Calidifontibacter indicus: one gene and its partner. The protein of the gene in region 2 interacts with the protein of the main gene of each other region in a pairwise test. Links are inferred from orthologs where the notes say so. Each region holds a gene or a part of one and is shown on either strand. Other genes may lie near its edges. The genes, in order: ndk and DFJ65_RS06030.

Region 1 (15,358 bases), 1.6 Mb from region 2 along the record:
CGTCGATCAGCGACACGCGGGTGGCACCGATCGGGCCGGAGAACGGCAGACCCGAGATCTGGGTCGAGGCCGAGGCACCGTTGATCGCCAGCACGTCGTACTGGTGGTCGGGGTTCAGGGACAGGACGGTGATGACGACCTGCACCTCGTTGCGCAGACCCTTGACGAAGGCCGGGCGCAGCGGGCGGTCGATCAGACGGCAGGTGAGGATCGCGTCGGTGGACGGGCGGCCCTCACGACGGAAGAAGCTGCCGGGGATCTTGCCCGCGGCGTACATGCGCTCCTCGACGTCGACCGTCAGCGGGAAGAAGTCGAACTGGTCTTTCGGTTGCTTGCCGGCCGCGGTGGTCGACAGCAGGGTGGTCTCGTCGTCGAGGTAGCAGAGCACTGCTCCAGCGGCCTGCTTGGCGAGGCGTCCGGTCTCGAACCGGACGGTGCGGGTGCCGAACTTGCCGTTGTCGATGGTGGCTTCGGCGAACGTGATTTCTGGACCCTCCATTGGGCCCTCCTGTTCTTCTCAAATCTCGTCGCACATCGTCGTTGTGTGCGAACGGGTTTCCTTCTGTGGTGGTGCCGCCCACCCTTGTGGGGCGGCGCCTCCTACGCCGAAAGGCGACCCACCCGTTGGTGGACCGCCTTCGGTCGTAAGTCTTTGATTATCGGCGCAGGCCCAGACGCTTGATCAGCGAGCGGTAACGCTCCACGTCGATGTCTTCGAGGTAACGCAGCAGACGCTTGCGCTGACCCACCAGGAGCAGCAGACCACGACGGCTGTGGTGGTCGTGCGGGTGCTGACGGGCGTGCTCGGTGAGCTCGCGAATGCGCTCGGTGAGCAGTGCGACCTGCACCTCGGGCGAACCGGTGTCGCCCTTGCTGGTGCCGTACTCGGCAACGATCTCGGCCTTACGGGCGGTGGTGAGCGGCATGGTTGGGCGACTCCCTTTCGTCATCTTGTTGCGCGGCGCACCTGGGCTTGTTCACCAGGGCGATTGGATCCGCGGCCGTTCGGACGGCACTGACAAAGGTACCAGCGGTCCGCGGTTTCGCCCTAATCCAGCCGCCGTCCAGCCGGTGGCTGCACGCTACTCGAATGCCCGCACCCCTCTTGGCCGCCCTACCGGTCACGCTCTCGACCACGCTCGCCGCCACCCGGCCCGTTCCGCTCAGGTGGTCGGGGCCGCACCGAACGCGGCCTTGCGCGACGCCCGCCGCAGCGTGAGCAGGATCGGTCGGCCGGTGAGCAGGATGAGGACGAGGGTGGTGATCGCGCGCCCGATGTCCCAGCCGAGCGAGGTGGCCAGGTTGAACGCGAAGAAGTGCTGCAGGTTGGTCAGAATGGGTCCGCCGGGCACCACCGAGATGGCGGGCTCCCCCGCGGTGCCGAGCGGCCAGAACCAGAAGTTGAGCACCCACCCGTAGAGCAGCCCGGCCAGTGCTCCGTAGCCGGCGAGGAGCGCGATCTCGATCTTGCCGCGCACCGGCGGCAACAGCCCGGCGCCCAGTGCCACCCAACCGGCCCCGAGCATCTGGAACGGCAGCCACGGGCCGATCCCCGCCGTCAGCACCGCCGAGGCGAACATGCTCGTGCAGCCCAGCACGAACCCGAACCCGGCGCCGAACACGCGTCCGGCAAGCACGAGCAGGAAGAACATCACCTCGATGCCGCCGGTGCCCGCACCCAGCGGACGCAGCATCGCATCGACCGCGGAGAGCACCCCGAGCATCGCAATGGCCTTGGAGTCGATGCCACCGTCGGACAGTTCGGCGAGCACCACCATGAGCAGCAGCGGCAACATGAGCGCGAACAGGAACGGCGCATCACTGCGATGGCTGCCTGCCATCGACGACGACGCGTCGACGAACAACGGCCAGGCGAACCCGACGACACCGACGACCGACACCAGCGCGATCGCCAGCGCCGACCGCGGCTTGAGCGGGATCGCCGCACCTGACCTCACGCGGGCGCCCCTCGCAGTGCGCGGACGGCGTCGACCGTCAGCAACGGCAGCGGCGCCAGGATCTTCGCGACCTGGGGCGCGAACGCCGGTGACCCCAACAGCACCCGGGCCGTCGACCCGGTGGAGACGACGTCGCCGTCGGCCATGAACACGACCTCGTCGGCGGTCTGCGCGACGAACTCGACGTCGTGACTCGACACGAGCACCGCCTGGCCGCGAGCTGCGCACTGCCGCAACGTGTTTCGTAGCGCGGCTTTCGCGGCGTAGTCGAGGCCGCGGGTCGGTTCGTCGAGCAGCACCACCTGCGGCCGCGCGGTCAGCTGGATCGCGAGCACCACCGACAACCGTTGCCCTTCGGACAGGTCACGCGGGTGCCGGTCGAGCACGATGTCGGGCACCATCTCGCGTAACAACCGCAGACAGGTGCCCGGCTCGGCCTCACTCTCCTTGTCGGCCTGGGCGCATTCGGCGGCCACCGACTCCAGGTAGAGCAGGTCGGCGGCGGTCTGCGGCACCATCCCGACGACGGTGCGGCGCTGCGGCGCGGCGAGCGTGCGCGGTTCGACGTCGCCGACCCGCACGGCGCCGGCCTTGAGCTTCCCGGCGCCCTGCAGCGCCCACATCAGCGACGACTTGCCCGACCCGTTGCGACCCATCAGCGCGGTGACGACCCCGCCCCGCAGCTCGAGGTCGACGTCGCGGACGGCGGTGAAGTCGCCGTACGTGACCCGCACCCCGTGCGCGCTCAGGACGGTCGGGCCTTCGACTGTCGGGCTCTGCGCAGGGCTCGGGGAAGGGACCTCGCGGGCGGCGAGTTCCTGCTGCAGCGGGCGGGCGCGCCGCCGCGCGTCTCGCACCGACAGCGGCAGTGGCGTCCACCCCTGGTCACGCCCGAGTTCGACCACCGGGGGTGCGACGCTCGCGTGCTGCATGATCGACGCCGGTTCACCGACCTCGACCAACCCGTCGCGGGTGACATGGATGAGAGTGTCGGCGTACTGCAGCACCCGCTCGATGCGGTGCTCGGCCATAACGACGGTGACCGACAGGTCATGCACCAGCCGGGTGATGGTGGCGAGCACGTCCTCGGCCCCGGTCGGGTCGAGCGCCGAGGTCGGTTCGTCGAGCACGAGCACCTGGGGCTGCAGGGTGAGCACGCTGCCGATCGCGACGCGTTGCTGCTGCCCGCCGGACAGGTCACGCAACGGCATGTTGCGCAGGTCGGCGATGCCCAGCAGGTCGAGTGTCTCCTCGACCCGCTTGCGCATCACCTGCGGCTCGATGCCGAACTGCTCCATCCCGTAGGCGAGTTCCTCCTCGACGGTGTCGGTGACGAACCCGGCCAGCGGGTCCTGCCCGACGTAGCCCACGAGATCTGCCATCTGCCGCGGCAGGTGATCGCGGGTATCGCGCCCGTGCACCCGCACATGGCCGGTGAGGGTGCCACCGGTGAAGTGCGGCACCAGCCCGTTGATCGCGCCGAGCACGGTCGACTTGCCCGCACCCGTCCGCCCGACGAGCACGGCGAGCTCGCCCTGTTCCAGCTCGAAGGTCACGTCGCGCACCGCCGGGCGGTCCTCGCCCGAGTAGGTGATCGTGACGTTCTGGAATTTGATTGCGGCCCAACTCATCCGGCGCTCTCCTCGAAAGCTCTGGCGCGCGCTGCGCGTTTCGGTGTGGCGGGCAGGGCCGGCGTGATGAGCCCGGGAAGTGCCGCGACCAGCAAGGCCACCACCGCGAGCAACGGCACGTGCGGCACCTGGACGGTGGGGTCGACGACCAACGAGGCCGCGATGGGATCGTCGCGCAGAGCCTCGAGCACCAGCACGAAGGCGGCCACCCCGCACAACGCAACGAGGGATTCCGCGGTGCCCCACGGGTCGGGCCGGTAGACCGAGTACGGCACCTTCCGTCCGCCCCACCAGAGCCCGAGCGCCCCCAGCAGCAGACCGAGTACGACGAATCCGCGTCCGATCCACACCGGTGTGCCGGTCTGTTCGCCGTCGGCGGAGGTCGATTCGCCGAGCAGTCCGTACAACCCGACACACAACGCCATCAGTCCACCGAGCGACAGCGCCCCCATCAGGATACTGTCGCGGCGGGTGGTCTCGGCCCGGTTGCCGAAGCCCCGCGCATCCATCGAGGCGGCCAGCAGCAACGACCGGTCGAGGGTGTCCTGCAGCACCGGCAGCGCGATCTGCGGCACGCCGCGCAAACCCGACGCGGTGCTCCCCCGCAGCTGCCGCGCGCGCCGCACCCGCACCGCGCTCTCGGCCAGCTGCGGCACCACGGTCAGGGCGATGACGACGGCCGTGCCGACGTCACGCACCGCGGCCGGCAGCGACCGCAGCAGCCGTCGCGGGTTGGCGAGCACGTTGGCCGCGCCGAAGCACGTGATCATCGTGGCCAATCGCAGGCCCTCGCTCGCCGCCGCGGCCAGGTCTTCCACGGCGATCGGCCCGAGCAACTGGATGCCGGCAGCCCACGAGGGAAGGTCGACCGCCGGCAGCCGCACCAGCACGGTCGGCCCGGTCTTGGCGCCGACGAGCACGAACAGGAGCACCCGGCTGACCACGACGAACACGCCGAGGTAGAGGTACATCCGGAACGACCGAGCCCACGGTGCATTGGGACGACGGTTGACCACCACGAAGACGACCGCGCCGAGCGCGAGCAGAAGCAGCATCGGATTGGTGGTCTGGGTGGCGGCGGCACCGAGGCAACACGCCCACAGCCACCACGCCCCAGGGTGCACGAAGCGGGGCGCCCATCCTCCGGTACTGCCTGCGACCACTCCCCGATCAGTCCTGCGGACGACGGCGGAACCAGGCGATGACGGCGCCTGCACCGAGCAGCGCCACGGCCCCACCGCCGGCGACCAGGCCGAGGTTGGTGCCGCCACCGCCGCCGTTGTTGTCGGGCTGCGCGACGGCGACATCGGTGCCCGTCGGGACACCGGTCGTCGAGGCGTTCGTCGAGGCGTCAGCTGAGGCCGAGGTCTGCGACGACGGATCCTGCGACCGGTTCTGCGACGACGAACCGGTAGCCGTACTCGACGAGGTGGACGAGGTCGCGCCGGCCTTCTTCGACCCAGCGGCCGATGCCGACCCGGACCCTGCGCTCGATCCCGACGTGGGCACCGAACCAGCGGTGCCCGAACGAGGTGCCGTCGAGGACGAGCCGGGCGCCGTCGACGACGGCCGGGCGGCCGTCGAACTCGGGTGCGCCGCAGTCGAACTCGGACACGTCGAGGTGGAGCTGGGCCGCGGGCTCGTGCTCGTCGGCCGTGTCGTGCTCGTGGCGCTCGTCGTGCTCGTCGCGGACGGCTTGGTCGGGGTGATCGGCGCGATGCCGGGCGCAGCGCCCGATCCGAACCGCCAGCCGACGCTGCTGCCCTGCGGCGCAGGCATCGAGGCCGCACCCATCTGGGAGTAGGTCCAGCCACTGCCCGGACGGCCACTGAAGACGGCCCAGTAGGCAGTGCTCGGCGCCGCGCGCTGGCACGGATCACTGGCCGGCTGCCCACTGATCCGGCACACGAAGTAGCCCGCTTCCCGGGCGGCTCGGGTGGTCTGGAACCCGGCGGCCTGCGTCGCCTGCAGCGCGCTGGAGTAACTCCCTGGAGCGCATCCGGTGGCGATGCCGCCACCGGGGAATTGCACGACCACCGAGACACCCGTGCTGCCGGTGCAACCGGCTGCCTGGCTCGACGGTGCCTGCACGAAGCCGACGAGTCCGACGAACCCCAGGGCCAGCCCGAGCGCGACGAACAGCCTCAGCGCGGTGCTCCCGGCGCGCGCCGGGCGACGATCACTTGCGACGGCGGCCATAGGCTCCAGCCCCTGCGCCGACGGTGGCGATGAGCGCCACGGCCCCGGCCAGCACGCCGAGGTCGGCTCCCCCGTCACCGGTCGGGCCGTCGGTGACGACCGCCGGGCCGGTCACGGTCGAGGTCGACGAAGCGGCCACCGACGTGGTGGGAGACGTGGTGGACGCTGACGAGGACGATGTGGACGACGTGGTGGACGCCGAGGTGCTCGACGTGCTGCTGCTGGTAGTCGTGCTGCAGTCGACGGCCGCGGTCGCGGCGCCGTGCGCGGTCACCGACACGTACGGCTGCAGGGTGAGCCCGAACGCCGCCTGCACGGTGCTGCGGTTCTCCTGGTCACCGGGTGCCCCCGCGGCCAACTTGGTGGTGTAGGTCGCACGGTCGTAGGCGATGGCGCCGCGCAACGGCGCCGGCGCGTCGCAGCCGAACTGCAGCGACTTCACGAACGCGGTCGCACGAGCGGCGTTGGCCGACTTGCCGGTCACCGAGAAGGCGACGGCGGCCAGGCCGGTGCTGTTGCTGTTCACGGCGGAGGTGGTCGAGCCGCCGCCCACACCACCGGACGCCTGCTGCTTCCCGGCGAGGTAGTCGGCACCGCGGGTGGCGGCAGCACTGTCGCCCACGGCTGCGAGCGCCTGCACCGCGAAGGAGGTCGCGTCCGGGTCGCTGGCGCAGCCGGTGTCGCCGGGGTTGAGCTTGAACCCGCCGTCGGTGCACTGCTGGGACTTCAGGAAGGCGATGGCATTGGCCGAAGGGTTCACGCCCGAGCGCTTGAGCGCGATGAGCGCCCACGACTGGGACAGGTTGTTGGAGTAGTCGCCGTACTCGGACTTGTCGGAGAATCGCCCGTTCGCCGCCTCGAGGCCGCGCAGGTCAGTGACCAGTGCGCCGGTCGAGCGTCCGGTGGCCTTGAGCATGACGATCTGCTTGGCCAGCGACCCGCTGTAGCGCTCGGCACCGGCACCGTAGTAGGCGCTGCCGTTCGCGACCATGTAGTCGGCGGCACGGCCCATCTCGGTCTGCCCGGCGCCGGTCGTGGCGAGCGCGAGGATCGCGTCGTTGGTGAGGCCGTAGTCGGCGTACGGGGTGCCGTCGAAGGTGGTGGACAGGTGGTGTCCGCCGGCAGCGAGCTGCGAGACGAGGTAGGACGCGACACCGACCTCGGGGGTGGTCGCGGCCTGAGCGGTCGACGTGCCGGCCAGGGCAAGGGCGGCGAGCGCGGCAGTGCCCGCGAGACCCGCGCGGGCGGTGGTGTTGAGGGTCATGGTGATCCTTCCAGGACGGCCGGCGTGCGGGAGCCGGTCCTGGTGGGGTCCGACGCTCCGCCCGTAGACCTCGACGGGGAGTGAGCTCGTCTCCGCGTCGGCGTTCCGGCTCGCCCTCTCGGGCCTACGGTTGCGGGTCAGCGCCGGACTTCGACCGGCTTTCCCTCCGCGGATACGCCGGTCACTCTACGCCGCGCGCCGGGCGCCCCCGACATGCGTCCGGTGGGTGTGAGATGGGTAGGCGTCGGGACCGGGAGGTCACGGCCGGGTGCGCAGCACGTCCCAGATCTGCCGGGCGGCGGGCACCGCGGCCGATGCGGCGAGGCCGCCCTGTTCGATCATCACGACGACGACGTACTGCTTGCCGCTGGGCAGCTTGGGTCCGTACGACGCGAACCATGCGGTGGCGTCCTTGCCGTAGACCTCGCCGGTGCCGGTCTTGCCCGAGACCGGGTAGTCGGCGGGGAAGGTCGCAAAGCCCGCGTGCGCGGTGCCGGCCGGTTCGGTGACCACGCGCCGCAGGCCGTCAAGCAGCACCGGACGAGCCTCGGCAGGCATCGACACGGTGCCGGTGCGGTGCGGGGTGACGGCGGTGCGGGAGGAACCGTCGGCGGTGCGGGTGGCCGCGACCACCTGCGGCTGCCAGAGCGTTCCGCCGTTGGCGACGGCGGCGTACGCTACCGCCAGTTGCAGCGGGCTGACGAGCATGTCGCCCTGACCGATCGAGAGGTTGACGGCGTCACCGGCCTGCCACTGGTAGCCGTACCGGCAGTTCTCGACCGCCAACTGCTTGAAGTAGTCGGCCTGCGCCTTGTCCTTCACCTCGGGGTAGCCGGTTGTCGCACGGCGGCAGGTGGTGGCCTTCATCGCGTTCCACTGATTCACCTTCCACTGGCGCCCGGGCACGTTGCCGGCTGCCTCGCCCGGTAGGTCGATGCCGGTGGGTTTGCCGAAGCCGAACGAGACGGCGGTGTCGGTGAACGGGTTCGGGGTGGATGCGTCGGCCTTGATGCCGCCCTCGGCGATCCACCGGGCGTAGGCCCAGCGGTAGAAGACGGTGTCGCAGGAGACCTCGAGCGCGGTGGGCAGGTCGATCGATCCGAACGCCGCCGACTCGTAGTTCTTGAAGACCCGGCTGCCGACGGTGACCGACGACGAGCACTGGTAGTGCCCCTTCGGATCGATGCCGGTGGCGATCGCGGCCGGCAGGCTCACCGCCTTGAAGGTCGACGCCGGGGGTTGCAGTTGCGCGATCGCCCGGTTCATCAACGGGTTGTTCGCCGAGGGTGCGGTGAGGCGGGCGTAGTCGGCCGAGCTGATGCCGCCGGTCCAGACCAGGGGGTCGTAGCTGGGGTTGCTGGCCATCGCCACGACGGCGCCGCTCGATGCGTCGAGCACCAGTGCCGCTCCCCCGGTCGTCGGACGCTTCGCGGCCCGCAACCGGGCGATCGTGTCCGACAGCGCCGACTCGGCGGCCCGCTGCACCGGCAGGTCGAGGTGGGTGACGACATCGCGTCCGGACGTCGGGGGCCGGGTGCTCACCGTGCTCACCGGCAACCCGCGGGCGTCGACGGCAAGCACCGTCTCACCGGCGGTGCCACGCAACGCCTTGTCCTGACTGAGTTCGAGGCCGCTGCGCCCGATGACGTCGGCGGCGGTCAGTGACGGATTGCGTTGCAGGTCATCGCTGTTCGTGCGGCCAAGGTAGCCGATCACCTGTGCCGCGTTGACCGCCGACGGCGCCGGGAAGCGGCGCACCTGCACCTGCTGGACGGCGATGCCAGGGAAGTCCTCGGGGCGTTCGAGCAAGGTCATCGCCAGCCCGGGATCGACGTCGCCGAGCACCGGGATCGGTTCGACCGGGCTCCCGGAGAAGCAGACGGGGGCCGGCGGTGCGCCCGCCGTGCCGCAGGCCCGGGTGCGGGCCAGCATCTGTTCCACGTCGCCGCCGACGAGTTGCTGCACCCGGGTCAGCAGCGCGCGGCCGCCGTCCTTGCTGTCGGCCAGCACCGTGGGGTCGATCGTCAGCATGGCGGTCGACCCGTTGGTGACCAGCGGGGTGCCGTCGACAGCGAGGATGCGACCGCGGGTGGCCGGCACGGTGATCGTGCGGGTGTTGATGCGCTCGGCGGCCTGCCGCATCTGGGGGCCGTCGACCACCTGCAGTTGGAAGAGCCGTCCGGCGAGCACCCCGAACACCAGCACGGCGACGAGCAGCAGCGCCCAGATGCGGGTGGGGTACGGCGCCCGCCCGGCCGGACGGTGGCCGTCGGGATACTCGATGCCGCCGCGCCGCCGAATCACACCATCCCCCTGGCAACGAGGTGGTGTTCCAGCCGCATCACCGGAGGCACGAGCAGCGCGCCGACGACGGCGGTCAACACCACGAGGGCGGCCGCGTGACCGAGGTCGAACCCCTGCCGCGCCGACGCCGCCACGCCGAGCCGCACCAGTTGCACGGCGGCCGCGGCGAGCAGCAGGCATGCTGCCGGCAGCAGCACCGACGCCCGCACCGAACGATGCAGCACGCCCGCGCCCGCGCCGATCGCGGCGTAGACCAGCGCGGTCGCCCCGAGCGGCACCGACCCCGGCGGCACGACGTCGACCAGCAGCCCGGCGACGAGCCCGAACAACGCGCCCACCTGGGTGCCGGCGCGCAACCCGACCGCGACGACGAGCACCAGCACGAGATCGACCGGCACACCCCAACGGGGCAGCACGGTGACGGTCAGCAACACCGCAAGCAGCAGTTCCAGCGTCCGCACGACGGTCAACCGTGCGGGGATCAACGAGGTCACCGCGACGTCACCGGGTGCCCTGCACCGTCGGACGGGTCTGCCGGTCACCGGGCAGCACCACCCCGACGAGGTCGAGCCGGCTGACGTCGACCGCGGGCCGCAGCACCGCGGTGGGCGCACCCTGGCCACGGTCGGGGTCGACGGATACCACCGTGCCGACCGGCACGCCCGACACGTACGGCGTCTGGTCGATGCTGCCGAGGGTGGTCGCGCGGTCGCCGACCTTCGCCTGGGTGGTGCCGGCGATCCGGAGCGTGAGGCGCCCGGGATCGCGGGTGGGCAGCCCGGCGGGCACCTTCGCCGACACCGACGCGAGCATTCCGGGTGCACCGACCCGCACCCCGACCGCGCTGTCCGGGTCGGTGAGCAACTGCACCGTCGCCGAGTGGGTGCTGACCGCGACCGTGCGTCCGACGAGTCCGTCGGTGGCGATCACGGTCAGGTTGGTGCGGATGCCGTCCGCCGATCCGGCGTCGATCGTCACCTGCTGCACCGTGCCCGCCGTGGTGCCCGTGGTGTAGCCGATGACGCGCGCCGCCACGAACCGGCGTCCGTCGGCCGGTGCCGACCCGAGCAAGGTCCGCAGGGCACTGAGCGTCGCCGCGTTCGCACGGGAGTCACCCGCATCGCGGAGCGCGGAATCACGTTGCCGAGCAAGGCTGTTCGCGTCGTCGCCGCCGGACAACGCCGACTGGGCGGGTGAGAACACCTCTGCGGCGACCCGCCGCACCGGTGCCGTGGCACCGGGCGCCGCCTGGTCGACGACGACCGCCAACAGACATCCGGCCAACCCGACGGCGAGCACCCGCCGTCGGGTGTGTGGCCGGAGCGCCATGGGTCAGCCCTTGGCCTGGGCGTCCCCGACCGCGAGTGCCGCGTCGAGGATCTGCAGACCCTCCTGCAACTGGTCGTCAGGAATGTTGAGCGCGGGCACGACGTGGATGCGGTTGTAGTTGACGAACGGCAGCAGGCCGTTCTTCTTGCACTCGGCCACCACCGCGTCCATCGCCGGGCTCGACCCGCCGTACGGCGCGAGGGGTTCGCGGGTTTCCTTGTCGCGCACCAGTTCCAGCGCCCAGAACGCACCGACGCCGCGCACCTCGCCGAGACAGGCGTGGTCGTCGGCCATCTTGGTCAGGGTCGGCCCGATGATGTCGCGGCCGACGCGCGCGGCGTTCTCGACCATGCCCTCCTCGCGCATCGCACCGATCGTCGCGATCGCGGCCGCGGCGGCCAGCGGGTGGCCGGAGTAGGTGAGGCCGCCCGGGTAGGGCTTCTCGGCGAACGACTCGAACACCGTCGGCCCGACCATGACGCCGCCGAGCGGCACATAACCCGAGGTGACGCCCTTGGCGAAGGTCACGAGGTCGGGCACCACGTCGTGGGCGTCGAGCGCCAGCCATTCACCGGTGCGACCGAACCCGGCCATCACCTCGTCGGCGATGTAGACGAGACCGAATTCGTCGCACAACTCGCGCACCCCCTTGAGGTAGCCGGGCGGCGGGGGCATGATCCCGGCGGTGCCCGGGATGGTCTCCAGCAGGATGGCGGCGATCGTCGAGGGGCCCTCGAGTTCGATGGTGCTGCGCAGGTGCGCCAGTGCCCGCTCGCACTCCTGCTGCTCGGTGGTCGCGTGGAACTCCGAGCGGTAGAGGAACGGTCCGCGGAAGTGGACGATGCCGGCGTTGCCGTAGTCGCTGGCCCAACGGCGCGGGTCGCCGGTCGCGTTGAGCGCGGTCTGGGTGCCGCCGTGGTAGCTGCGGTAGCGGGTGAGCACCTTGATCTTGCCGGTGTGCAGGCGGGCCATCCGGATCGCGTGCTCGATCGCCTCGGCGCCGGCGTTGGTGAAGAAGGTGTACTCCATGCCCTCGGGCGAGATCTCGGCGATCAACCGGGCCGCCTCGGAGCGTTCGGCGTTGGCGTGGGCCGGGGCGATCGTGCACAGCTTCGCGGCCTGGTCCTGGATCGCCTTGACCACCTTGGGGTGCTGGTGGCCGATGTTGGTGTAGACCAACTGGGAGGTGAAGTCGAGGTAGCGGTTGCCCTGGTCGTCCCACAGGTGGGAGCCCTCGGCGCGGTCGACCACCATCGGGCTGATCTTGCGCTGGGCCGACCACGAGTGAAAGACGTGGGCGCGGTCCAGTTCGTAGGCGCGGGAGTTGCTCATCGGGACATCCTTCCTCAGCCGACCGCGCGCATTCCGGGTGGGCGCACGGGTCAGTACTTCTGCTCAGTACTTTTGCTCAGTACCTCTTGCTGTCTACCAAAACTCGTTGCAGGGTGCCGAACTCCTCGACACATCGTCCCGCCCCTCGGGCCACCGCGCGCAGCGGCTCCTCGGCGATCCGCACCGGCACCCCGAGTTCGTGCCGCAGCCGGGCGTCGACGCCCCGCAGCAGTGACCCGCCGCCGGTGAGCATGATGCCGTGGTCGAGCACGTCGCCGGCGAGTTCGGGCGGGCAGACGTCGAGGGTCGCGCGCACCAGTTCGCAGATCTGCAACAGTGGGGCGTCGATCGCCCGGCGCACCTCCTGGGAGGTGACGGTGACCGTCTTCGGCAGCCCGCTGACCAGGTCGCGTCCGCGCACCCGCATCGACAGTTCCTCGCGCAACGGGAAGGCCGACCCGATCTGCACCTTGATGTCCTCGCTGCTGCGCTCCCCCAGCAGCAGTGCGTACTCGTTCTTCACGAAGGCGACGATCGCCTCGTCGATCTCGTCGCCGCCGACCCGGATCGATCGGGCCTGCACGATGCCGCCGAGGCTGATCACCGCGACGTCGCTGGTGCCGCCGCCGACGTCGACGACCATGCTCGCGGTGGCCTCCTCGACCGGCAGGTCGGCACCCAGTGCGGCCGCCATCGCCTCCTCGATCACGTAGACCCGGCGCGCGCCGGCTCGGGTCGCGGCGTCCTCCAGTGCGCGGCGCTCGACCCCGGTCACCTCGCTGGGCACGCACACCACCATGCGGGGTCGCAGCAGCCGGGACGGGTGCACCTGGGCGATGAAGTAACGCAGCATCCGCTCGGCGACGTCGGCGTCGTTGATGACACCGTCGCGCAGCGGACGGGTGACGTCGACGTGGCCGGGTGTGCGGCCGAGCATCTCGCGCGCCTTCGCGCCGGCGGCGATGAGTCGTCCGGTGCCGACCTCGAGCGCGACGGCGGACGGCTCGTCGAGCACGACGCCGCGTCCGCGCTCGTACACGAGGGTGTTCGCGGTGCCCAGATCGACTGCGAGGTCACGCCCGGTAGGCAGCAGTCGACGGGTCACCCGGTGATCGTAGATCAGTTGCCGTCTCCTGGTGGTCGCGACCGTTCCGACCCCTGACGGTGGCACACTGGAGGCAATGAGTCCTTCCAAATCGAAACGTAAGTCGGTCCGTCAGGAGTACGAGGCCGAGGTCGCCGCATACGTCGAAGCGGGCGGCAACGAGCAGGTGCAGCGGGTCATCACCGCGGTGCAGGGCCTCACCCGCAAACTGTCGCAGTGGTACGGGTTCGCGCTGTCCGACGTGGGCCTCACCACCGGTGAGTGGTCGGTGCTGTCCAACCTCGCCCTGCGTCCGCGCGACACCACGACCACGCCGTCACAGCTGGCCGAAGTGGTCGCGGTGGCACCGTCGTCGATGACCCACCGCCTCGACAAGATGGCCGAGCGCGGCCTCATCGATCGCACCCCCGACCCGAGCAACCGCACCCGCGTGCTGGTCACGCTCACGGCCGCCGGTTGGGAGACCTTCCGACAGGTGGTCCGCGAGAGCGACCTGCTGGAGTCGGATGTGCTGTCCCGCCTCACCGGCCCGCAGCGCGAGCAGCTTGCGACCCTGCTGGAGAAGGCGATCGCCGGACTCGACGACCTGGCCGCGAGTCGCGACCAGGCGGCCGCTTCCTAGCGCGACCATCGCACCGCATCGCCGACGCGCCGCCCGACGAACCGGGGCTCAGCGGCGCCCGCGGTGCGACTATGGCCGGCCGATCAGACGATCAGCCCGCGAACCAGATGTTGATCTCACGCTCGGCCGACTCCGGCGAGTCGGAGCCGTGCACGATGTTCTGCTGCACCGGCAGGCCCCAGTCGCGGCCGAGGTCGCCCCGGATGGTGCCCGGCAGCGCCGCGGTCGGGTCGGTCGCGCCGGCCAGGGCGCGGAAGCCCTCGATGCAACGGTGTCCCTCGACGATCGCGAAGACCGCGGGGCCGCTGCTCATGAAGTCGACCAGCGGCTCGTAGAAGGGCTTGCCCTCGTGCTCGGCGTAGTGCTTCGCGAGGCGCTCACGGTCGGGGCTGATGACCTGCAACTCGGCCAGCGTGTAGCCCTTGGCTTCGATGCGGCGCAGCACCTCCCCGGTGAGTCCACGGGAGTAGCCGTCGGGCTTGACGATGACCAGGGTCCGTTCGATCTGCGCGCTCACGATGCAGAGCCTAGGCCACCGCCCCCAACGCTAACACCGCCCCCAACGCAAACGCTGCGGGGTGTGCGTGCGGGGTGTGAGTGGGCTGGGTACGGCTAGGCGGTGGGTGCCCCGCTGTCGATGACACCGAAGCCGAGCAGCGCGAACAGGATCACCGCGAGCGCGATCCGGTAGAACACGAACGGCTTGAAGTCGTGGGTCGAGATGTAGCGCATCAGCCAGGCGATGACCGCGTAGCCGACGATGCCCGCCAACACGGTGGCGATGACGATCGGCGTCCAGCCGTCCGGGTTGGGTTTGCCGGCGATGTCGAGCAGTTCGAAGAAACCGGACGCGAGCACGGCCGGCACGGCCAGCAGGAAGGAGTAGCGGGCGGCGTCCTCACGGCGGTATCCCATGAACAGACCACCGGCGATGGTGCCGCCGGAGCGGGAGACACCCGGGATGAGCGCGCAGGCCTGGAACAGACCGAACTTCACGCCGTCGGCCGCGTTCAGATCGTTGAGCGTCTTGCGCTGACTGGCGGTCGAGTCGGCGACCGCGATGATCAGTGCGAACACCAGCAACATCGTCGCGGTGACCCACAGGTTGCGCACCGGACCGTGGATCGCGTCCTTCAGCACCACGCCGAGCACGCCGATCGGGATGGTGCCGATGATCACCCACCAGCCCATCCTGGCGTCGGGGTCGCTGCGCGGCACCTTGCCGACGAGCGACAGCGCCCACGCCTTGACGATGCGGACGATGTCGCGCCAGAAGTAGACGAGCACCGCGGTCTCGGTGCCGAGCTGGGTGACCGCGGTGAACGCGGCGCCGCCGCCGTCGTTGTCGAAGAACAGTCGGCTGACGATGAGTTGGTGGGCCGATGACGAGATCGGCAGGAACTCGGTCAGGCCCTGCACGAGGCCGAGCACGACGGCTTGGAAGAAGTTCACTGGGCGGCTCCGGAGAATTCGCGGGTCAGTCGGTCCATCTTGGCGCCCTGCACGAGGGCGGTGATCCACAGCGCGCCGAACACCAAACCGACGAAGAACATCATCGGCACGATGAATGTCGCTGCGAGAGTGGCGATCTGGATCGCCCAGCCGAGAGTGACG
Region 2 (15,561 bases):
TGTTCTGGGCGCTGCGCGGCGGGGTCGGGGCGAACTTCGGCATCGTCACCGCGGTGGAGATGGAGTTGTTTCCGCTCGCGACCGTGCACGCCGGGATGATGCTCTGGGACATCGGGCACGCCGACCCGGTGCTGCGCACCTGGGCAACGTGGGCGAAGACCGCCCCGGAGGAGGTCACCACCTCGCTGCGGATCATGCGCTTTCCGCCGCTGCCCGAACTGCCGCCGTTCCTGTCCGGTCGCCGGATCGTGGTCATCGACGGGGCGGTGCTCGGCAGTTCCGAGGATGCCGCGGCGGTGCTCGCGCCGCTGCGGGCGGTCGCGCCGGAGATGGACACCTTCGCCGACATGCCGACGACCGTCCTGACCGACGTGCACATGGACCCGCCGGAACCCACGCCGAGTGTCGCGCAGGGGGCGATCCTCGACGAGCTCGGTGAGGAAGGGGTGCGCGCGTTGCTGCAGGAGGTGGGTCCGTCGGCCGAGTGCGCGCTGACCTTCCTGGAGTTGCGGCAGCTCGGCGGCGCGATCGGGCGTTCGCCCGAGCACGGCGGTGCGATCTCGGCGCTCCCCGGTTCGTTCGCGATGTTCGCCTGCGCGATCGCGCCCTTCCCCGAAGCGGCGGCCGCCGGCCAGGCTGCCGGGCAGTCGGTGCGCCGGGCCATGACCCCGTGGACCAACGAGCGCAGCTTCCCCAGCTTCAACCACGGGGAGAGCCAGGTGGGCACCGGCTACTCGGCCGGCGACTTCGCCCGGCTGCGGGCGGTGCGAGAGCGGGTCGACCCGGATCGGGTGCTCGCGGCGCACCACCCGATCTACTGAGGAAGGACTAGCGGACACCCGCGCTGCAACTCAGCACCCGTCGAGTCGAGATTCCCCGCAATTGCGCGGATCTCGACGGGGGCGACGGTCGAGTTGCAGCGCGGATGTCCGCTGCGCTGTTGCCTCAGATCCGGTGGACCCGCTCGGTCGTCACCGGCAGCGGCCCCGTACGGTCCGAGGCAACACTGATCGGCGCTCGGCTCCTCGACGCGACCGGCGCGTACCGGCGCGTCTGAAGGAGCGACGCAATGCGAGTGACCAAGGACATGCTCGACGAGGAACTGCGCGGCCGGTACTGGGTCGGCGAGCTCATCGGCGCCGCGGTCGCGCACGAGCCGACGTCGCGCCTGATCTCGCGTCTCGGGGCGAGCGCAGCGTTTGCGGGAGAGGTGTGGCAGGGAATGCAGCAGGGACCGGCACCAACGTGCCGGTCCCTGCTGCATCTTGTGGAGCTAAGGGGATTCGAACCCCTGACCTTCTCATTGCGAACGAGACGCGCTACCAACTGCGCCATAGCCCCAAGAGCGAGGAACACGATAACACTCGGCGTCGGTCGGCCACCAATCGGCCGGGATGCGAACGGCACCCGCCCCGAGGTGGGACGGACGCCGTCGGCGAAAGCTGTGAGTGGCTCAACCGGCGCGGTAGACCGCGGGCAGTTCCTCCAGGTCTTCGTCGAGCGCGAGGCCGTCGAACGGGAGGTCTTCGACCGTCGGGGCCGGGGCCACCTCGGTCTGCGGGGCCCGCTCCTTCATCGCGTAGGTCGGACGCGGCACCTGCGTCGGGCGCCAGCCGTCGGCGTCGTTGTCGCGGGCGTCGAACACCACGTCGGACTCGGCGACGACGGTCTCGGCAACCGGGGCCTCAGCCTGCTCCTCGAAACCGAACGGCGCTGCGGCGTGGACCGATTCGGTCGTCGCGGCTGCTTCCTCGGCCTCGAGGGCCTCGAACGCGGCGGTGTCGGCCGGGGCGGCGAACGACTCGGTGCGCACCGTGCGACGGGGCGCCCGGTGCACCGGAGCGGCGCTGCGTGCCCGCTGCTGGGCCACGACGCTGCTGCGCAGCCACGCGACCACGCCGACGGTGGCGAGCAGGCCGACCAGGGGCACGAACCAGGAGACGACACCGAACGGAGCCAGCACGAGACCGACAGCGGTGAGGGCGAGCGCGCCGAGCAGCGAGATGCCGCGCACCTGCCGCCCGTTCAACCCGCGCACCTTGGCCAGCGCCTGCTTGCCGCCGGTGGCGATGCCGGCGAACCGCTCGCGCGCGGGCGTCTGCTTCGGCGCCTGCGTCCCGGCCTGCTGTGCGTCGTTCATCTCGTCTCCCACGGTCGGTTGTCCGGCGCGCAACGAGGTGCGCGCGGTCTTCACACTGACCTGCGGCGGCGGAGCCGAGGTCGGACGCGACCGCACCATCGGGGCGATGCCCTGCGGCAGCGGGTCGCGCTTGGCGAGCACTCGCATCGCCTCGGAGAAGCGGTCGACCGACCGAGCGGTCGCCATCGCCTCCCGCCGACGAATCCAATGCTGCAACAGGTAGGCAGCCCAGATCGCGACGACGAGGAGGATGAGCAAGCTGGTGGTCGGCACGAACCCGACGGTAGTTGCGCGGTCGGCAACGATCGTGGACCTAATCGGTGTGTCGCGGAAGTGATTGCCCCGAAAGGCGATTGAGGCGGTCGACGACGCGCTCCCCGGCGAGGTCCTCGGTGGTGAGAGCGAACGTACGGTGGTCGCGCCAGGCGCCGTCGATGTGCAGGTAGGCGCGGCGCACTCCCTCGTCGCGCATCCCGAGCTTGGCGACCACCCGCAGGCTCGGCCCGTTGTCGGGCCGGATGTTGACCTCGACCCGGTGCAGCCCCTCCCGCTGGAAGGCGTGGTCCATGGCCATCGCCAGGGCGAACGGCATGATCCCTTGTCCCGCAACGCTTTCGGATATCCAATACCCGGCGGACGCCGACAGCAACGCACCGCGGGAGATGCCGAACAGATGCACCTGGCCGACGAGCGCCCCGTCGACCTCGAGCGCGAACGGGAGCAACCGGCCGGCCTTGCCCTCGCGATCCTGCTGGCGCACCATCTGCGCGAACGAGATGACGCCGGGTGTCGGATTCGGCGGCGAGGAGTCCCACGGACGGTTCCAGTCGGCGTTGGCCCGGCGCAGCGTGAGGTACTCCACCCGGTCGGCGCGAGTTCGCAACGGCCGCAACTTGATCCGATGTCCGTCGTTGCGTGCTTCGACCGCCGCCGGCCAGTGCCGGTCACTCATCGGGGGTGGTCACCACCACGGATCTGATCAAGGGCGTGGGCGATCACCGGTGCGAGCACGGCGAGCGCGTCCTTCACCCCGCCCGACGAGCCGGGCAGGTTGATCACCAGCGTGCGGTCGGCGACACCGGCGACGCCACGCGACAGCATCGCCCCGGGAATGCCCTTGGCCACCCCCGGCGCCCGGAGGGCTTCGGGGATGCCGGGCACGAGCCGGTCGAGCAGCGGTGCCGTCTCCTCCGGGGTGCGGTCGGTCGGGTTGAGCCCGGTGCCGCCGGTGGTCAACACCAGATCGACCCCTGAGGCAAGCGCGGCCCGCAACGCCTCCCCCACCGGTGCGCCGTCGGCGACGACAACCGGCTCGGCGACGGCAAAACCCCACTCCCGCAACGCACTTGCGAGCAGTTGGCCCGAGGTGTCCGGGTAGACCCCGGACGCCGCCCGGGTCGAGCAGGTGATCACGACGGCGTCAGGCATCCTCGCTCCAGTCGCCCGAGCGTCCGCCCGACTTGGCGGTCACCCGGATGTCGGTGATGCGCGCGTGCTTGTCGACGGCCTTGACCATGTCGACGAGGGCGAGCGCCGCGACGCTGACGCAGGTGAGCGCCTCCATCTCGATGCCGGTGCGGTCGGCGGTGCGCACGGTGGCCTCGATGTCGACCCGGTCGTCGCGCACCACGAGGTCGACGGCGACGGCGTGCACCGCCACCGGGTGGGCCAACGGCACCAGTTCCGGAGTGCGCTTGGCAGCCTGGATGCCGGCGATCCGGGCGACCGCGAGCGCGTCACCCTTGGGCACCGTGTCGGAGCGCAGTGCCTCGATCGCCGCGTCGCAGAGCCGCACCGACCCACGCGCCTGCGCCTGCCGTGCGGTGACCGGCTTGGCGCTCACGTCGACCATATGCGCCGTGCCGTCCGACCGCACGTGGGTCAGACCGGAACCCTTGTCGCTCACACGAACTCACCGTCCAGCCCGATGATCCGGATGCGGTCACCGGCGCGCACCTCGTCGACCTCGGCATCGATCCAGGCGAGTCCGTCGGCGGTCGAGAGTCCACCCATCAGGTGCGACCCCGGGCCTCCGCTGGCGGTGGCGAAGTGGCCGTCGCCGCGGTGCTCGAGCCGCACACGAGCCAGCTGGGTGCGCTCGTCGGGGGTGCGCCAGCCGTCGGCGACCGTTGCGGTCATCCAGCCGATCTGCGGCGAACGCCCCGCCATCACCCGCAGCGCCGGCGCGACGAACACGACGAACGACACCAGCGACGACACCGGATTGCCCGGCAGCGCGAACAGCGGGACGTCGGTGCGCACGAACCCGAAGCCCTGTGGCTTGCCCGGTTGCATGGCGATCTTGCTGAACTCGACCTCGGTGCCGCCCTCGAACGCCGCCTTCAACGGTTCGAACGCACCCGCGCTGACCCCGCCGGAGGTGATGATCGCGTCGGCGCCGGCAGCGAGCGCTGCGTCGACCGCGTCACGCACGGCGTCACCGGTGTCGCCGCAGCGGTCGACCCGGGCGACCTCGAAGCCGGCCTGGCGCACCAACGCGGCGAGCATCGGTCCGTTGGTGTCGATGATCTGCCCGTGGTCGAGTTCCTCGCCGGGAGAACGCAGTTCGTCACCGGTGCTGATGAGCGCGACCTTCGGCAGGGGCACCACGGGCACCTCCGCGCGTCCGGACGCGGCAAGCACCGGCACGTGCCGGGCACCGATCCGGGTGCCGGCCGGGAGCACCAGCGCACCGGCCTGCACGTCGCCACCCGCGGCGCGGATGGACCTGCCGGCGACGGCCGCGACTTCGAACCGCACCTGCTCGGTGCCGCCGTCGGTGTGTTCGACCTGCACGATCGCGTCGGCGCCGTCGGGCACCGCGGCGCCGGTCATGATCTGCCAGGCCGTGCCCGGTTCGAGCCGCACCTGCCGGGTGTCACCGGCCGGGATCACACCCGCCACCGGAAGGGTCGTGCCGGGCGCCGGCACGTCGGCGGCACGCACGGCGTAACCGTCCATCGCCGAGTTGTCGAACCCCGGCAGCGAATACCTGGCGGTGACGTCTTCGGCCAGCACGCGTCCGTGGGCGTCGCCGATGGCGATCGGGGTCGACGGCAACCGGTGGACGGCGCCGACGAGCCGGTCGGCGTAGTCCTGCGGGGGCAGCAGACGGGTCGCCGCCATCAGTGCCTCAGCTGGCGGTCCTCGAGCCGACCCGCCCCTTCGTCGGTGTCGACCCATTCGGCCAGCCAGGTGCGGAACTCGGCGCCGATGTCACGGTGACGCACCGCGAGGCGCACCACCGCCTTGAGGTAGTCGAGTCGGTCGCCGGTGTCGTACCGGTTGCCCCGGAAGACCACACCGACCACCCCGCCGCCCGGCGCGCCGCTCTGCGCCTGCGTGAGCAGCGCGTCGGTCAGCTGGATCTCGCCGCCGCGTCCGGGCGCCGTCTGCGCCAGCACCTCGAAGATCGACGGGTCGAGCACGTAACGCCCGATGACCGCGAGGTTCGAGGGCGCCTCGGCGGGGTCGGGCTTCTCGACCATCGACGTCACCCGCACCACGTCGTCCTCACCGTCGAGCGCCTCCACCGCGGCGCAGCCGTACAGGTTGATCTGGTCGCGCGGCACCTCCATCAGCGCCACGACCGAGCCGCCGTAGCGTCCGCGGGCGGCGATCATCTGCTGCAGGAGGGTCTCGGTCTCGTCGATGAGGTCGTCGCCCAACAACACCGCGAACGGCTGCTGCCCGACATGCGCCTTGGCCCGCAGCACCGCGTGACCGAGACCGAGCGGCTCGCCCTGACGCACGAAGTGCACGTTGCCGAGGTCGGCCGACTTGCGCACCCGGCGCAGCTTCTTGTCGTCGAGCTTGCGCTCGAGCGCCGCCTCCAACTCCCAGTGCCGGTCGAAGTGGTCCTCCAACGCGGCCTTGTTGCGTCCGGTGATCATCAAGACGTCGTCGATGCCGGCCCGTGCGGCCTCCTCGACGACGTACTGGATGGCCGGCTTGTCGACGACCGGCAGCATTTCCTTCGGGATCGCCTTGCTCGCCGGCAGGAAACGGGTGCCGAGACCGGCCGCCGGGATGACGGCCTTGACAACGTCACTGGGTGCGGACTCACTCATGGGTGTCAGGCTAGTGGAGCCGCATTGCATTCTGCCGTGGGTTGCGCCGGGCTCACCTGTGGCTCGCGCACTCGGCCCGTCACACTGGACGGATGAGCACGTCGCGCGCCCTGCCCGAACTTCCGGCCGACAAGCAGGCGGCGCGGGCGGCGGTGCGCGCGGCGCGTCGGCAGTGGCGCGACGACCCGGCCACCGATCGCGGCGCCACCGCGGCGGCCTTCCGCGACCGTCTGCTCACCTGGCTGGCACCCCGCACCCCCGGCACCATCACGGCGTACGAGTCGTGGGCGACCGAGCCGCCCACGCAGGCATTGATCGCCGGGCTGCAGGACGCCGGGTGGCGGGTGCTGGTGCCCGACACCCTTCCCGACCTGCGATTGTCATGGCACGATGTCGCCGGGCCCGGGGTCGACCTCGGCATCGACGCCGTCGCGTCCGCCGACGTGCTCCTCATCCCGGGCCTCGCCATCGATCGGGACGGATACCGGCTCGGGCAGGGCGGTGGGTGTTACGACCGCACTCTCCCGTTGCGCAGGCCCGGCACGCTCGTCGTCGCGATGGTGTTCGAGCAGGAGATCGTGCGACAGGTGCCCCGCGAACCGCACGATCTTCCGGTCGACGCGGTGCTCACGACGCAAGCGGTGCGCGAGCGCGATCCAGCAACTGGAAGAATCCAGCCCGGGGACAACTGAACCGGCCGCGCACGGCCTGACCGGAAGGAGCGCTCGATGCACCTGACGGACGTCGCTGCGTTCGCCGGTTCTCTCGGCGCCGTGCCCAAGTCGGGCGCCTACGACCTCGACGACCTCACCCGCACCCTGCTCATCGGCAGCGCGGTGCTGCTGGTTGCGGTCGCCGCGGTGCGCCTAGCGAACAAGTCGGGGCTGCCGACGCTGCTGCTCTATCTCGCGATGGGCGTCGTGCTCGGCGAGGCGGGGTTCGGCCTGGAGTTCTCCGATCCACTGATGACCGAGGTGCTCGGTTACTCGGCGCTCGTGCTGATCCTGGCCGAAGGTGGTTTGACCACGCAGTGGTCGGCGATCAGGCGCAGCGTGGTGCCGGCGATGTTGTTGTCCACCGTCGGTGTGCTGATATCGGTCGCGGTCGTCGGTGTCGCCGTCCATTACCTGCTCCACTTCGACTGGACCACGGCGTTCCTGCTCGGCGCCATCGTCTCCTCGACCGACGCCGCGGCCGTCTTCTCGGTGCTGCGCAAGGTGCCGCTGCCCCACCGTGTCACCGGTGTGCTGGAGGCGGAGTCGGGCTTCAACGACGCCCCCGTCGTGCTGCTGGTCTCGGCGCTCGCATCGGCGGCGGCACCCGGACGACCCGACCCGAACTGGCTGTCCGTGGGGTTCCACGCCGGCTTTGAACTCGCCGTCGGCGCCGCGATCGGCCTGGCGCTCGGTTATGTGCTCGGCACCCTGATGAAGCGCGCGGCCCCCGGGTCGTCGGGTCTGTTCTCGATCGGCGTGCTCGCCGCGTGTGTGCTGGCGTTCGCGGTGGCCGATGCCGTGCACACCAGCGGCTTCATCGCGGTCTACCTGTGCGCGCTGGTGCTCGGCAACCTGGGTCTCCCACACCGCCAAGCCGTGCGCGGCTTCGCCCAGTCGTTCGGTTGGTTGGCCCAGATCGGGCTGTTCGTGCTGCTCGGTCTGCTCGCCGCGCCGTCCCGTCTGCAGGACCAGCTGTTCCCGGCGCTCGTCGTCGGGTTGGTGCTGCTGCTGGTGGCCCGCCCCCTGTCGGTGTTCGGGTCGATGCCCGGGTTCGGCATCACCACCCCCGAGAAGCTGTTCCTGTCGTGGGCCGGCCTGCGCGGTGCGGTGCCGGTCGTGCTGGCCACGGTGCCGCTCACGCTCGGCAGCCAGGGCCTGGAGTGGATCTTCGACCTCGTGTTCGTGCTGGTCGTGGTGTTCACCCTCGTGCAGGCCCCGACGCTGCCCTGGGTGGCGCGCCGGCTCGGCATCGTCGACGAGTCGCACGTGGTCGACGTCGAGTTGGAATCGATGCCACTGGACGAATTGAACGCCGAGATGCTGCAGGTGCGGATCGGCCCGCACTCGCTGCTGCACGGGGTGGAGGTGCACGAGTTGCGGCTGCCCAAGGGCGCGAACGTCACGCTGGTCAAGCGCGACGACGAATCGTTCGTGCCGACCCGCCGCTCGGTGCTCCACCGCGGCGACCAACTGTTGATCGTCACCCCGTCGGCCGCGCGCTCCTGCGTGGTGCGCAGGGTGCGCGCGATCAGCGACCACGGACGGCTCGCCGGCTGGCGTCGGTCGGGCGCTCGGGACGCCGCGACGGACGTGCGACCGGGATGACCCGCGACCTGACCTAGAATCTGCGTCGTGCCCACCTACTCCTACGCCTGCAAGAACTGCGGCCATCAGTTCGACATCGTCCAGGCATTCAGCGACAACGCCCTGACCGACTGCCCCGAGTGCGGCGGCCGGTTGCGCAAGGTCTTCAACTCGGTCGGTGTCGTCTTCAAGGGGTCGGGCTTCTACCGCACCGACAGCCGTGGCGGCTCTTCCTCGAGCACGCCGGCCAGCACCACCTCGAACGACTCGAGCACCTCGAGCTCGAACGGCTCGGGCGACAGCGCCGCGAAGCCCGCGGCGAGCTCCGACTCCAAGCCGGCCGCCTCGACGGCGACCAAGTCGGCCGACTGACCACCCGCCTGACCACCCGGCTGTCCACAGCCCCCGCACGGCTGCGGACGGTCCACAGCGGCACCCGTTGCCGCCACGACCCGGTCGGTGCAGCGGACTAGTCTCACCGCCATGACCACCGCTGCCCACACCGCTGCACACGCCTTGTCGCCCACCGACTCCCCCCGTGCCGAGATCGGCGTGATCGGCGGCTCGGGGTTCTACACCTTCCTCGACAATGCGCGCGCGGTGCGCGTCGACACCCCGTTCGGCGCGCCGAGCGACGACCTCGTGATCGGCACGGTGGCCGGCCGGTCGGTGGCGTTCCTGGCGCGGCACGGTCAGGGGCACCGGTTCCCCCCGCACCGGGTCAATTACCGCGCCAACCTGTGGGCGCTGCGTTCGGTGGGGGTGCGTGAGGTGCTCGCCCCGTGCGCGGTCGGCGGGCTCGACCCACGCTTCTCCCCCGGCACCGTGGTGGTGCCCGATCAGGTCGTCGACCGCACCTGGGGCCGCGAGCACACCGTCTACGACGAGCCCGGCCCGGTGGTGCACGTCGGCTTCGCCGACCCCTACTGCCCGACCGGGCGCTCGGCCGTGCTCGGTGCCGCCGCCGGTCAGAGCGAGCTTCCCGCCGTCGACGGCGGCACGCTCGTCGTCATCAACGGCCCGCGCTTCTCCAGCCGCGCCGAGTCGCGCTGGCACCAGGCCGCCGGGTGGTCGGTCGTCGGCATGACCGGCATGCCGGAGGCGTCCATCGCCCGCGAGTTGGCGATGTGTTTCACCAGCATCTGCCTGGTGACCGATGCCGACGCCGGCGTCGAAGGCGACTCCGGCGTCACCCACGACGAGGTGTTGGCGGTGTTCGCGACGAAGGTCGAACACCTCAAGGACCTCGTCCGGGCGAGCATCGCCGCCCTGCCCACCGGGGCTGCGACCTGCGAGTGCCAGCACGCGCTCGACGGCATCACCCTCCCCTTCGAGTTGCCGTGACCGGCGCGCGGCGCGGCGGGTCGGCGCGCTTCGAGGCGTTGCGCGGCCCCGGCCGGCAGGCCCGGTGGCAGCGGGCCAGGCTGCGCCGCATCGCCGCCGCCGCGCTGGTCGCCGTCGCGGTGTGCGCGGCGTGGGGGCTGCTGCGTCCGGCACCGGAAGCGACGGTGGCCGTCACCGTGGCAGCCCGCCCGATCGCGGCCGGCGCCAAGATCTCGGCGGCCGACCTGCGCACCGCGCAGTGGCCGTCGAGCGTCGCTGTTCCCGGCGTGCTGCCGCTCTCGACCGCGGCGGGACGCACCGCGACCGCCGCCATCGCGGCCGGCGAACCGGTCACCCAGTCACGGGCGACCCGCTCCACCTGGGGTGTGCTGCGCGCCGACGAGCAGGCCTTCACGATCCCGCTCGCCGATCCGGCGCTGGCGGGATTGCTCTCCCCCGGTGACCTGCTCGATCTGTACGACCCGGGCGATCACCGGGTGGTGGTGAGTGCGGCTCGTGTCGTGATGTCCACCACCCCAAAGGTTGAACCAATGGGCGGCTCCGCGACGGCCGACGTGATGGTCGTGGTCGCCGTTCCGCGCCGCAATTCCGCGGAATTGGCGGGTTCGCTCGCCACGGCGGCGACGCTCGGCACCGGATTGGTGGCCGCCGCGCGTCCCCGCGGCTAGCACACAATTTGGGCGCTGTACGGCGTTTTCAGTTTTTGCTGATCCGCGCCCTCCGCTACTGTTTCGGCGATTCATGCAAGGTACGCAATCCCCCGAAAGAAGGAAACTGCCATGAGCGGCTTCAAGAAATTCCTCCTGCAGGGCAACGTCGTCGAGCTCGCTGTTGCGGTTGTCATCGCGGGCGTTTTCGGCGAGGTCGTCAAGGCATTCGTCACGATCATCATGGACCTCATCGGTAAGGCCGGAGGCACCCCGAACTTCTCCGGCTACACGCCGGGTGGCGTCCACGTCGGCGCATTCCTGACCGCGCTCGTTGCGTTCATCATCGTCGCCGCGATCGTCTACTTCGGTGTTGTGAAGCCGTACGAGGCCTTCAAGGCTCGCTTCGTCAAGCCGGAGGAGGAGAACGCCACCGAGCTCAGCGTTCTCACCGAGATCCGCGACGCGCTGCGCGCCGGTCGCTGATCCATCGCATGTTCGAAGGAGCGGGTGCCCCTCACGGGGCATCCGCTCCTTCGTTTTTGGGCTACTTCCGGCCTACTTTCCGGGACTCAGCCCCAGTGCGGCGGACGCTGCTCGTGCAGCCACCGCTCGTGATCGCGCTCCCCGCCGCCTTCGGCCGCGGTGTCCGGCGTGGCCGGCTCCTCGCGCGGCTCGGGGCCGTCGTCGCCGCCGGTCGCAGGTCGCACCACGCGGCGGTGCCGTCGCCCGCGACGCGGTGATGCATCGTCCGGTCGGTCGGCGGGCACTGACGTTGCTGACGTTTCGGACCCGGCTGACCGGCCATGTGCGTCCGAGCGATCAGACATCGTCGCCGTCACCGACCAGGTCGGCCAGGCGGGACACCTGTCTGGCCGGGTCGCGGAACATCTCGTCGAGACAGACCCGTTCGTAGCGCCAGCCCCGCTCGCGCAGCTGCTGCGGACGCACCAGGTCGCGATCACGCACCTCCGCCTCGGCCGCGAGGGTAGAACCGTCGGTGTCGAGGGCGACCAACTGGTCGGGGCCGTCCGGGTCACCGAGCACCAGATCGAGTCCGGGTTTCCCGAGGCCCGCGCCCGAACGCACCGTGACACCGCTGTCGCGCAGTCGGCGGGCCAGTTCGGCGACGAGCGGGTGTTGCGCCGCGGTCGGCTGCACCGGTGCGGGACGGTCGAGCACGCTGCCGGCCGAGGCGGTGCGCCGACGGCGCGCCTTGCGGCCGGGCTGTCCGGGCTGCTGCTCGGGCTGCACCGAGGAGTCGTCCTCGCCGCCCGGCCGGCCGGCCGTGCCGGTGCCGGCATGCACCAACAAGTCGCGGAACATGTGGGCGCCGCGGGTGCGCAACGACGACACCGCGATGTCTCCGGGGCGCAGCGAACTCACCACCACCGTGCGCAGGCGGGCCCGGGTCGAGGCCACGAGCAGAGCCTGCTCGCCGCGGTCGGCCAGGGCGGCGGCGGCAGCACCGACCAACTCGCCCTTCTCGTCAACGCGGGCGGCGACCGTCACCACGGCCACGTCGCGGGTGAACCCTTGTGCGCGGCGGGCGCTGCGCACAAGCAGCGGCTTGGGGTCGTCGGACTGCAAGTACCGCGTCAGCGCGGGGTCCGTGCTCGCCCGCCGGGCCAGCGCCGTCGAGACCCGCTCGGCGTGTTCGTCGGTGAGGGTCACCACCATCAGCGAGCCGCGGGCCGGGTCGGCGGCATGGGCGGCCACCAGGTCGACGACCCGATCGATCTCGTGGGCGACGCCGCCCTGCCCGCTGACGACGTCGAGACGGAACGGCCGCTCGTCGCCCGGACGCGGGAAGGTGCGGATGGCGCCGCCGTACGCCTGCGCGTTCGCGAAGTCGAACAGGCGCCCGTCGCTGGACCGGTAGTGCGTGCTCAGTTGCTGCCGCGGCACCAGCGGCCCGAGTTCGTCGACGATCGACGCCGGGCGCCGGGAGGTGTCGACGGCACGGCCGACGTCGACCACGAACGGGTGCGGGCCGGTCTGGCGCCGGTCGCCGAACAGCACCGTCTGTGCCGCGCGGCGGACGGCGGGCACGACCTCGGCGGTGCCGACCTGGGATGCCTCGTCGACGACGACCACGTCGAACCACACACCGGCGGGCACGTGCGAGGGCACCAGTAGCGGGCTCATCGCCCAGCACGGCATCAGCGCCATCATCAGCTCGGGTGCCACCGGCAGCAGGTCGCGCAGGCTCGCACCACGAGCGAGCCCCTGCTGCACCGCGCGCACCTGGTCGGGCAGGTTGCGCACCACGGACTGCAGTCGCGCATCGACGGCGGTGCGCACCGCCTGCACCCGCGCATCGCGGCGGTGCTGCTCGTCGTCGGCATACTGCGCGAGCAACTCCCGCACACTGTCACCGGTGGAGGTCGCGCCGGGAGCGCCGTCGTCCGACTGTTGGCAAAGGTGCTCGAAAACCGATGTCCACCAGACGAATTCGAGCTCAGGAACGACCTGCTCGGTGGGCACCTGACGGTTGGCCAGGTCGTCGACGAGGTCGCCGAGCCCCTTCGCTCGGAGCGCCTCGATGTCGTCGGCGACGGTCGGAATCACCTCGAGCCGGTCGGTCGCGCGGGCCAATCGGGTGAGGCGCGCCTGCAAGGAGTCGAAGGACTTGTCGAGCAGGTCACCTCCGGCAGCGGTGCCGGCCAACCGGTCACCGAGCCATTCGAGCTCGGAGCGCAGCCGTTCGTGTTCGGTGAGTGCCTCCGCCAGGCCCTTCGGGGCCGACGGGCGCGAACCCTTGCCGGCGATCCGGCGCCACTGGGTGCGCTGCCGGTGGGCCCGCACCAACACGCCGTGCAGGTCGGGACGCGGTCCCGGACGCAGGAGGTCCTGGGCCTGGGAGGTGAGTCGCCGCCGGTCGAGCAGGCCGAGGTGCACGTCGTTCTCGCGACGGTAGTCACGTCCGCCGGTGGCGCCGGCGAGCTCGCCGAGCGGCGCCTCGAACACTTCCGGCCGGAACACCTCCAAAGTGCCGGTGACCTGCTGGAGCAGTTCCAGCCCGTCTTCCTCCTCGCGCATGTCGACCGGCGAGGGCAGGCCGACGGAGTCGAACATCTCGTCGATCAACGACCGGTGCGCGGCGAGGCGGTCGGCCGCCAGTTCGCTCACGGTGGCCCGGGCGCGCTCGGCCTGCTGCTCGCCGACGATCGATGCGCCGTACCACGGGTCGTTCTCCCCCGTCGTGGTCCACCCGCCCTTGCGGGCGACGTCGAGCAGGCGTCCGGCGGCTTCGTCGCGCTGGGTCGGCGACAACGCCAGCAGGTCGGCGCTGTCGATGCGGGCGTGCGAGCGCGGCACCGGGCGCTGTTGGCCGAGGGCCGCGATCTGCTCGATCACCTGGGCCAGCGACACACCCCAGGGCTGGTGCAGTTGATGCACGGCCTCGTGATGCGCCTGCAGCGCGGTCGCGAAGGGCGACGGATTCTCTTGTGGTGCACCCGCATCGGTCGGTGCCGCGATCGCTTCCTGGATGCGCCGGTTGAACAGTTCCTCGAACTCCGGGCCGGGGCGTCCGTCGCTCATGTGCGCGACGAGGTCGCCGAGTCCGGCTTCTTCTAGCCGGTGCTGCACCGCGTCGATCGCGGCCCGCTTGTGGCTCACGAACAGCAGCGGACGTCCCTGTGCGGCGAGCGCCGCAGCCAGGTTGGCGACGGTCTGGGTCTTGCCGGTGCCGGGGGCGCCGTCGACGGTGAGGTGTGCCCCGGCGAGCACCGCGTCGATCACGGCCTCCTGGGAGCTGTCGGACGGCAGCACGCCCCGTGCGGGAGCGGTGTTCTGACGCTCCGGCGGGAGCGCGCCGACCGCGGTCGCGGCGTCCGGTGCGCCGGCGAGGGCGTCGAGCACCGGGTGGCCGTCGGCGTGCTCGTCCATCAGGTCGGCGACCAGGTCGGACTTGCTGAGGTTGAAGGTGCTGATGAACTGGCGCCGGGCGATCTCGAACCCGGGCACGTCGACACAGGCGCGGCGCAGTTCGTCGAACGCCTGGCGCGGGTCGGACGGCGCCCCGGCGCGGGCCAAAGCGGTGACTGCGTCGACGTCGAGTTCGATGCCGTGCGCTTGCCGCAGGTAGCTCGCCAGCACCGGGTTGAGGGTGGCGTCGCCGACGATCTCGATGAAGAGGTCGTCGGGGTGCCCGGGCACCCGATCGAGTCGTACGCGGCGCAGGAACACCGGCGCGTGCGGACGCTGTCCGTCACCGCGCAGCGTCCAGGTGGCCAGGCCGATGCCCATCCAGCAGGAGTCGATGCCGCGGTCCTGCTGCAGTTCCTCCACCTTCGCGTGGATGCCGCGCAGCCGACGCGACGCCTCCGCGTAGGCGTACGACTCGCGTACGACCTGCGACAGGTGCGCACTGCCGGCGGAGAACAACCGCGCGAAACCGGCGGGGTGCGCGGTAGTGAGCTCCAGCGAGCCGCGTCCGGACGAGTCGAACCAGAGCAGGGTGTTGGGACCGCCGATGCCGGTGAGCTCCTCGCGCCACCGGGCGATCGCGCGGGCGGTCAGGTCGTGTTCCTGTGTGTCCGTCATCGTCAGCTGCGGTGCAGGAAGGCGTCGATGAACACGGTGGCGATCTCGTCGGGGGTCTTCGTGACGTAGGAGAGACCGTCGGTGGTGGTCGCGATCCGCTTCATCGCGGCCGGGTCGGTGTCTTCGCCCATCGAGATCGCGACGATCTTGATCGGCTTGTCGGCCTTGTACGCACCCTTGAGGTTCGCCAACAACTGCTGCAGCGACAGGCCGCCGCCCGGGTCGTCGTTCTTGCCATCGGTCATGATGACGATCGAGTTGATGTAGTCGGGCTGGTAGCTCTTCGTCGCCGACTGATAGGCGGCCCAGATCGAGTCGTAGAGGCCGGTGTCACCGTTCTTGGCCACGAGCCCCGGCAACTGGTCGAGCTTGGTGATGAGGTCCTTCTTGTGGGCCTTGCCCTTGGCGGTGAACCCGATCGGTGCGATGTCCGGGGCCATCTCCAGGTAGTCCTTGCCCTTGCCGTCCAGGTCGGTGCTGAACCCCCAGGCACCGATCTGGGTGGTCGG

Evidence for each region.
Region 1: the proteins of DFJ65_RS06030 (region 2) and ndk interact in binary tests that used the Escherichia coli proteins (3 or more experiments, as listed by UniProt). The link is inferred for Calidifontibacter indicus from one-to-one orthologs.

What each region holds. Positions count from the first base shown.
Region 1 is NZ_QTUA01000001.1:2,848,264-2,863,621, forward strand. Bases 12,549-15,240 are described here. They hold ndk (nucleoside-diphosphate kinase), read right to left. Parts: upstream 14,262-15,240; coding sequence 13,836-14,261; downstream 12,549-13,835. Other genes in these bases: mreB (rod shape-determining protein), read right to left, coding at 12,549-13,122; DFJ65_RS13555 (MarR family winged helix-turn-helix transcriptional regulator), read left to right, coding at 13,199-13,744; DFJ65_RS13565 (undecaprenyl-diphosphate phosphatase), read right to left, coding at 14,357-15,196; DFJ65_RS13570 (DUF4233 domain-containing protein), read right to left, coding at 15,193-15,240. In the rest of the region: DFJ65_RS13495 (polyribonucleotide nucleotidyltransferase), read right to left, coding at 1-499; rpsO (30S ribosomal protein S15), read right to left, coding at 657-926; DFJ65_RS13505 (ECF transporter S component), read right to left, coding at 1,164-1,958; DFJ65_RS13510 (ABC transporter ATP-binding protein), read right to left, coding at 1,955-3,589; DFJ65_RS13515 (energy-coupling factor transporter transmembrane component T), read right to left, coding at 3,586-4,752; DFJ65_RS18140 (hypothetical protein), read right to left, coding at 4,760-5,098; DFJ65_RS18145 (hypothetical protein), read left to right, coding at 5,091-5,393; DFJ65_RS13525 (prenyltransferase/squalene oxidase repeat-containing protein), read right to left, coding at 5,769-7,052; mrdA (penicillin-binding protein 2), read right to left, coding at 7,311-9,356; rod shape-determining protein MreD, read right to left, coding at 9,353-9,850; rod shape-determining protein MreC, read right to left, coding at 9,858-10,685; DFJ65_RS13545 (aspartate aminotransferase family protein), read right to left, coding at 10,689-12,035; more of mreB, read right to left, coding at 12,094-12,548; more of DFJ65_RS13570, read right to left, coding at 15,241-15,358. UniProt on the Escherichia coli protein: Major role in the synthesis of nucleoside triphosphates other than ATP. The ATP gamma phosphate is transferred to the NDP beta phosphate via a ping-pong mechanism, using a phosphorylated active-site intermediate.
Region 2 is NZ_QTUA01000001.1:1,249,382-1,264,942, reverse strand. The notes cover bases 5,208-8,102. They hold DFJ65_RS06030 (5-formyltetrahydrofolate cyclo-ligase), read left to right. Parts: upstream 5,208-6,302; coding sequence 6,303-6,902; downstream 6,903-8,102. Other genes in these bases: DFJ65_RS06025 (potassium/proton antiporter), read left to right, coding at 6,939-8,102; galU (UTP--glucose-1-phosphate uridylyltransferase GalU), read right to left, coding at 5,266-6,210; DFJ65_RS17165 (molybdopterin molybdotransferase MoeA), read right to left, coding at 5,208-5,266. In the rest of the region: DFJ65_RS06070 (FAD-binding oxidoreductase), read left to right, coding at 1-821; DFJ65_RS06060 (hypothetical protein), read right to left, coding at 1,454-2,413; DFJ65_RS06055 (GNAT family N-acetyltransferase), read right to left, coding at 2,454-3,092; DFJ65_RS06050 (MogA/MoaB family molybdenum cofactor biosynthesis protein), read right to left, coding at 3,089-3,568; cyclic pyranopterin monophosphate synthase MoaC, read right to left, coding at 3,561-3,992; more of DFJ65_RS17165, read right to left, coding at 4,043-5,207; more of DFJ65_RS06025, read left to right, coding at 8,103-8,531; DFJ65_RS06020 (FmdB family zinc ribbon protein), read left to right, coding at 8,559-8,882; DFJ65_RS06015 (S-methyl-5'-thioadenosine phosphorylase), read left to right, coding at 8,994-9,854; DFJ65_RS06010 (SAF domain-containing protein), read left to right, coding at 9,851-10,522; DFJ65_RS06005 (MscL family protein), read left to right, coding at 10,634-10,987; DFJ65_RS06000 (hypothetical protein), read right to left, coding at 11,074-11,214; DFJ65_RS05995 (ATP-binding protein), read right to left, coding at 11,324-15,052; DFJ65_RS05990 (substrate-binding domain-containing protein), read right to left, coding at 15,055-15,561. UniProt on the Escherichia coli protein: Involved in the removal of 5-formyltetrahydrofolate.